2 regions of the Geobacillus lituanicus genome follow, and region 1 is predicted to be linked to the other one. Evidence: a T-box and tRNA genes for the amino acid it is inferred to sense, from the RefSeq annotation. Region 1 holds a T-box; the other holds one or more tRNA genes.
The links. The T-box of region 1 lies ahead of ileS (isoleucine--tRNA ligase). A T-box ahead of a tRNA ligase gene usually reads a tRNA of that ligase, here a tRNA-Ile.

Region 1 (3,384 bases):
ACAGCGATGAGTTGAACCAGCCGCGGTATTGGTCGGAGCCTTCCAAGTACAAATCAGCCGGACGCACGAGATCGTCGCGTTCGACCAACACGGCTTGGTGCGACGAACCGGAGTCAAACCAGACATCCATAATGTCCGTTTCTTTCGTAAAGATGCCGTTCGGGCTCGACGGATGAGTGAATCCTTCCGGCAGCAAGTCTTTCGCCTCGCGCTCAAACCAGACGTTCGATCCGTATTGGCGGAACAAGTTCGACACATGCTCAATCGTCTCATCGGTGATGATCGGTTCACCGTTTTCGCCGTAAAAGACCGGAATCGGCACCCCCCAGGCGCGTTGGCGGGAAATGCACCAGTCGCCGCGGTCGCGCACCATGTTGTGGATGCGGATTTCCCCCCACTCCGGAATCCATTTCGTTTCCTTAATCGCTTGAAGCAGCTCGCTGCGGATTTTATCGATCGATGCAAACCATTGCGTTGTCGCCCGGAAAATCGTCGGCTGCTTTGTCCGCCAGTCGTGCGGATACGAGTGGGTGATAAACCCAAGCTTCAACAAAGCGCCGACTTCCTCAAGCTTCTGTGTAATCGCCTTGTTGGCGTCTTCGTAAAACATCCCGGTAAATCCCGGCGCTTCCTCGGTCATGTAGCCGCGCTCATCAACCGGGCAAAGGACCGGAAGCCCATATTTTTGCCCAACGAGAAAGTCGTCTTCCCCGTGGCCCGGCGCCGTATGGACGCAGCCCGTGCCGGCGTCGGTCGTGACGTGTTCACCGCAGACGACAAGCGAGTCGCGCTCATAAAACGGATGTCTCGCCACGACGTATTCAAGCTCGTTTCCTTTGACCGTTTTGACGACCGACCATGCGTCCCAGCCGACTTCGTTCGCCACCGACTCGACCAGGGCAGCAGCGACCACGTATTTTTGTCCGTTTGTTTCCACGACATGGTAGTCCAGCTCCGGATGGACGGCGATCGCCAAGTTCGCCGGAATCGTCCACGGCGTCGTCGTCCAAATGACGATTCGCTCATCGCCCTCAAGCACGCCTTTGCCGTCTTTCACCGGGAAGGCGACATAAATCGACGGCGAACGCTTGTCTTTATATTCGATTTCCGCTTCGGCGAGCGCCGATTCGCTTGACGGGGACCAATAGACCGGCTTCAACCCTTTGTAGATGAGCCCTTTTTTCGCCATTTCGCCGAACACTTTAATTTGCTGGGCTTCGTACTCCGGTTTGAGCGTAATGTACGGGTTGTCCCAGTCGCCGCGCACACCGAGCCGCTTGAACTGCCGGCGCTGGTTGTCGATTTGTTCATACGCGTATTGCTCGCACAACTTGCGAAACTCGGCGACGCTCATCGATTTGCGGTCGACGCCTTGCTTCGCGAGCGCCGTTTCGATCGGCAAGCCGTGCGTATCCCAGCCCGGCACGTACGGCGCGCAATAGCCGCTCATCGATTTGTAGCGGACGATGATGTCTTTTAAAATTTTGTTCAGCGCATGGCCCATATGAATATCCCCGTTGGCATACGGCGGGCCGTCATGCAGCACGAACAACGGACGCCCTTTCGTCCGCTCCTGCACTTTCCGGTAAATGTCCATTTCCTCCCATTTTTTTTGCATCTCCGGCTCCCGCTTCGGCAAGTTGCCGCGCATCGGGAACTCGGTTTGCGGCATAAGCAGCGTCTCTTTGTAGTCCATCTTCGCTCCTCCTTCGAACGCTAGATTCCAAATAAAAAACCGTTCTCCCCCGGCAAGGGACGAGAACGGTCTCGCGGTACCACCCTTCTTGGCCATGCAAACGACGCACAGCCCACTTTTCATTCGTAACGGGAATGACGCGCCATGGCCTACTGGATGTTCGGCATGGAACTCCAGGGTGATGTTCACTCTTGCGCCGATGCCAGGCTTCCACCATCCCCGGCTCGCTGCGACCGGCCGTTCAAGAGCTACTGTCCCTTTCATCGTCGATGACTATTTCACTATTCATCCGGAAAAAAGCCAACCGCCTCCCACGGCGGCTGGTGCAGTGATTTTTGCCAATGATTATACCCGACATGGCCTCGGTTCGTCAAGGCTGAGACAACGGCTCTTTCACCTCTTCTTCGAGATCAGGCGTCTCGTATTCCATCAACTCGTCCCAGTCACGGCTGTTGATCATATCGAGCTGCGCCTCAACGAGCATGCGGAAGCGAGCGCGGAACACTTTCGACTGCCGCTTGAGTTCTTCGATTTCCAGCGCGATTTTCCGCGATTTGGCCAACGCGTCGCCGATGATGCGCTCCGCGTTTTTCTCCGCTTCTTTAATGATCAGCTTCGCCTCTTTTTGTGCGTTGCGCTTCACTTCTTCCGCTGCTTCCTGAGCCACAAGAATCGACTTATTTAACGTTTCTTCAATGTTGGAAAAGTAATTCAATTTTTCCGTCAGTTCGGCCACTTTTTCTTCCAGCTGCTTTTTTTCACGGATGAGCATTTCGTAATCTTTAATAATTTGATCCAAAAACTCATTCACTTCATCTTCGTCATACCCGCGAAATCCGCGGCTGAATTCCTTATTGTGAATATCCAATGGCGTCAACGGCACAATGGCCACCTCCGTCTCCATCATTCCTTTTCTTCCTTCATTCGACACGATCAGCCCATTTCCTGCTGCGATTCGATTATTTTTGACGGCCCAGCCGGATGCGCCAGCGTTCTTTTTTCGTCATCCCCTCGACGGAAAACAGCTTGCAGCGACCAAACCCGCGCGCCGACAGGACATCGCCCGGCCCGCATACAAAATCGGGCTTGTCCACCACCTTCCAGTTCACTTTGACGAGCCCGCTTTCAATGAGCGTCTTCGCTTTCTCGCGCGCGAGGCGGAACGCCTGGGCAAGCACCGCATCGAGCCTTAGAGAAGACACCGTGACCGTTCCTTCCTCCCACGTTTCGGCAAGCGACATGGCAGCTGACAGCGGCAACAGCTCAAGCGAAACCGGCGCTTTGCCGATCGTCCCGACATGGAGGCGAATGTAATCGGCCACCTCGGCGGCGGCAAAAAATTGGATCTCTCCTCCTTGGACGAGAATGTCGCCGAACTTGCCCCGCCGCAAGCCGAGCGACATGAGCGCTCCTAAGACGTCGCGGTGTTCAAGGGAAACGAATTTGCCTGGATAGCGGACAGCGAACAAGGCGATGTCATAATCCTCCTCATTCGGTTCGAAATACGGCGGATACAAAAGCGCCCGCTTCCGCTCGACAAACAAAGCGCCGCCGAAAAAGGACACGCGCACGTCTCCGTCGCTGCCGACGATGCTTTGCACGATTTGCTGCTCGCGCGGATCAAGAAAATCGGTCAGCTTCGGAGCGTACTGACGTTCTACCACTTCCTTCCATTCCATTACATGATC
Region 2 (3,384 bases), 520 kb from region 1:
GCAATTGCTGTCATAAACTACGGAAATGCTGTCTGCCATCAGCTTCCCGCCGGGAAGCTTCCTTTATCCAAGCGGTGCGGTCGATGGCTGGCAGCTTGAAAAACAAAACAAAAAACGCAATGCCCCGTTCGCTGACGAAACGAAACACTGCGTTGTCCCCAACCCTTAATATACATTGGCTATTATAACAAAAAAGAGCCTAGACAGCAAGAAAAAAACGCAAAAATCGACAAAAAAAGATTGCAGAAAAAGGCACCAGGTTGTCTGGTGCCACTAACCAGTGACCCGTACGGGATTCGAACCCGTGTTACCGCCGTGAAAGGGCGGTGTCTTAACCACTTGACCAACGGGCCGCTTATGGCGGAGAAGGCGGGATTTGAACCCGCGCGCCGCAAAACTGCGACCTAACGGTTTAGCAAACCGTCCCCTTCAGCCACTTGGGTACTTCTCCAAAGAAATGGCTCCGCAAGTAGGATTCGAACCTACGACCTACCGGTTAACAGCCGGTTGCTCTACCGCTGAGCTATTGCGGAATGATGAGCAAGAAGCCTAGCACAAAACTTATCCTGTCCCTTCCTCTGCCAGCAAATTCAAGGAAGCCAAATGCGTCGGGACAACTCGAAGCATATTCGACGATGCACCTGCTCGTCGCTGAGCTATTGCGGAATGATGAGCAAGAAGCCTAGCCCAATACTTGCCCTGTCCCTTCCTCTGCCAGCAAATTCAAGGAAGCTAGATGCGTCGGGACAACTCGAAGCATATTCGACGATGCACCTGCTCGTCGCTGAGCTATTGCGGAATGATGAGCAAGAAACCTAGCCCAATACTTGCCCTGTCCCTTCCTCTGCCAGCAAATTCAAGGAAGCTAGATGCGTCGGGACAACTCGAAGCATATTCGACGATGCACCTGCTCGTCGCTGAGCTATTGCGGAATGATGAGTAAGAAACCTAGCCCAATACTTGCCCTGTCCCTTCCTCTGCCAGCAAATTCAAGGAAGCTAGATGCGTCGGGACAACTCGAAGCATATTCGACGATGCACCTGCTCGTCGCTGAGCTATTGCGGAATGATGAGTAAGAAACCTAGCCCAATACTTGTCCTGTCCCTTCCTCTACTAGCGAATGCAAGGAAGCAAAATGCATCGAGGCAAGCGGAACCATGCACGCACAAGAACGTTCATTAAGTATTATAACGAATCATCTGACAATATGCAATGGAAAATGGTGGGCCTAAGTGGACTTGAACCACCGACCTCACGCTTATCAGGCGTGCGCTCTGACCAGCTGAGCTATAGGCCCCTCAAAAGCGGGTGATGGGAATCGAACCCACGACATCAGCTTGGAAGGCTGAGGTTTTACCACTAAACTACACCCGCATAATATTTGGCTTAACATCCGCCACGCTGCTTCCATGCCCCTTCCTCTACCAGCTGATTCACAGAAGCCAGATGCGTCGGGGCAACTCGAAGCAGATTCGATGATGCAGATGCTCGTGGCTGAGGTTTTACCACTAAACTACACCCGCATATCATTTAGTTGAACATCCGCCACGCTGCTTCCATGCCCCTTCCTCTACCAGCTGGTTCACAGAAGCCAGATGCGTCGGGGCAACTCGAAGCCAATTCGATGATGCAGATGCTCGTGGCTGCGGTTTTACCACTAAACTACACCTGCATATAAAATTTTAAAGAAGAAAAAGGGCGACTAGTGGGAATCGAACCCACGCATGCCAGAGCCACAATCTGGTGCGTTAACCACTTCGCCATAGCCGCCATATTTCTGGTGCCGGCTGCAGGACTTGAACCCGCAACCTACTGATTACAAGTCAGTTGCTCTACCAATTGAGCTAAGCCGGCACATTTAACATGAGTTACTGGCTCATATGATCTGCTTGGTTGTGCCTCTTCCTCTACAAGCTGATTCGAGGAAGCTAGGTGCGTCGAGGCAACTCGAAGCCAATTCAATGATGCCGACGCTCGTCTCTACCAATTGAGCTAAGCCGGCACATTTAACATGAGTTACTGGCTCATATGATCCGCTCTCGGTTGTGCCTCTTCCTCTGCAAGCTGATTCGAGGAAGCTGAGTGCGTCGAGGCAACTCGAAGCCAATTCAATGATGCCGACGCTCGTCTCTACCAATTGAGCTAAGCCGGCACATTTAACATGAACTTGAATGTGAACTACCCGCCACCTACGCTTCGCTTAGAGGTGGAGGCTTCAAGCGACTTGTGCGTGTTCGCCGAACGGTAAGCCACACACAAGAACCCTTTACGCTTCCCTTCGTTCCGAAGGTGTCCGTTCTAGCCATATTCTATCCTATTCGTTGGCTAACGCCAACCGATATTCATCTCCCACTCACTGGGTTACACCCTTCGCGTTCCTTGAGGTGGGAGACTTCTTTCGGAAATCCGTTAAATGGCGGAGGAGGAGGGATTCGAACCCCCGCGCGCCTTGCGGCGCCTCTCGGTTTTCAAGACCGACCCCTTCAACCACTTGGGTACTCCTCCAAAAAGAAACTTAGCAATGGTGGACCTTGTAGGACTCGAACCTACGACCGGACGGTTATGAGCCGTCTGCTCTAACCAGCTGAGCTAAAGGTCCGATAATGGTGGCGGTGGAGGGGATCGAACCCCCGACCTCACGGGTATGAACCGTACGCTCTAGCCAGCTGAGCTACACCGCCAAATCAAAATATTAGTGGTGGAGCCTATCGGGATCGAACCGATGACCTCCTGCTTGCAAAGCAGGCGCTCTCCCAGCTGAGCTAAGGCCCCATGGAAAATCGGGAAGACAGGATTTGAACCTGCGACCTCACGGACCCGAACCGTGTGCTCTACCAAGCTGAGCTACTTCCCGATGAACGCGCTCGAGAGGATTCGAACCCCTAACCTTCTGATCCGTAGTCAGAATGCTCTATCCAATTGAGCTACGAGCGCACGTGCCGAGGGCCGGACTCGAACCGGCACGGTAGTTACCTACCCCAGGATTTTAAGTCCTGTGCGTCTGCCAATTCCGCCACCCCGGCGGGCGAGTGGAGCGGAAGACGGGGTTCGAACCCGCGACCCCCACCTTGGCAAGGTGGTGTTCTACCGCTGAACTACTTCCGCAAAACGATGAGCCATGGAGGACTCGAACCTCCGACCCTCTGATTAAAAGTCAGAATGCTCTACCTACTGAGCTAATGGCTCATGGTTAGGATAACACTCTAAGCTTCATTTCACTCTACCTGCCCCTTCCTCTACAAGCTTATTCGAAGAAGTCAAGTGCGTCGGGGCAACTCGCAGCGAACTCGAAGATGCAACGCTCGTTACTGAGCTAATGGCTCATGGTTAGGATAACACTCTAAGCTTCATTTCACTCTACCTGCCTCTTCCTCTCCCAGCTTA

Region 2: it has a tRNA-Ile gene. The T-box ahead of ileS (isoleucine--tRNA ligase) is inferred to sense a tRNA for this amino acid. The anticodon was not compared.

The regions. Positions count from the first base shown of each region.
Region 1 covers NZ_CP194773.1:1,401,005-1,404,388, reverse strand. Annotated here, with positions in the region: gene ileS (isoleucine--tRNA ligase) at 1-1,696, opposite strand, end outside; T-box leader at 1,749-1,969, opposite strand; gene ACR1UW_RS07120 (DivIVA domain-containing protein) at 2,067-2,579, opposite strand; gene ACR1UW_RS07115 (YlmH family RNA-binding protein) at 2,656-3,384, opposite strand, start outside.
Region 2 covers NZ_CP194773.1:884,903-888,286, reverse strand. Annotated here, with positions in the region: gene ACR1UW_RS04475 (B3/B4 domain-containing protein) at 1-16, shown strand, start outside; tRNA gene ACR1UW_RS04470 (tRNA-Glu) at 282-353, opposite strand; tRNA gene ACR1UW_RS04465 (tRNA-Ser) at 359-451, opposite strand; tRNA gene ACR1UW_RS04460 (tRNA-Asn) at 459-533, opposite strand; tRNA gene ACR1UW_RS04455 (tRNA-Ile) at 1,221-1,297, opposite strand; tRNA gene ACR1UW_RS04450 (tRNA-Gly) at 1,304-1,374, opposite strand; tRNA gene ACR1UW_RS04445 (tRNA-His) at 1,698-1,770, opposite strand; tRNA gene ACR1UW_RS04440 (tRNA-Thr) at 1,779-1,854, opposite strand; tRNA gene ACR1UW_RS04435 (tRNA-Ser) at 2,415-2,505, opposite strand; tRNA gene ACR1UW_RS04430 (tRNA-Ile) at 2,523-2,599, opposite strand; tRNA gene ACR1UW_RS04425 (tRNA-Met) at 2,605-2,681, opposite strand; tRNA gene ACR1UW_RS04420 (tRNA-Ala) at 2,697-2,772, opposite strand; tRNA gene ACR1UW_RS04415 (tRNA-Pro) at 2,781-2,854, opposite strand; tRNA gene ACR1UW_RS04410 (tRNA-Arg) at 2,860-2,934, opposite strand; tRNA gene ACR1UW_RS04405 (tRNA-Leu) at 2,938-3,023, opposite strand; tRNA gene ACR1UW_RS04400 (tRNA-Gly) at 3,031-3,105, opposite strand; tRNA gene ACR1UW_RS04395 (tRNA-Lys) at 3,113-3,186, opposite strand.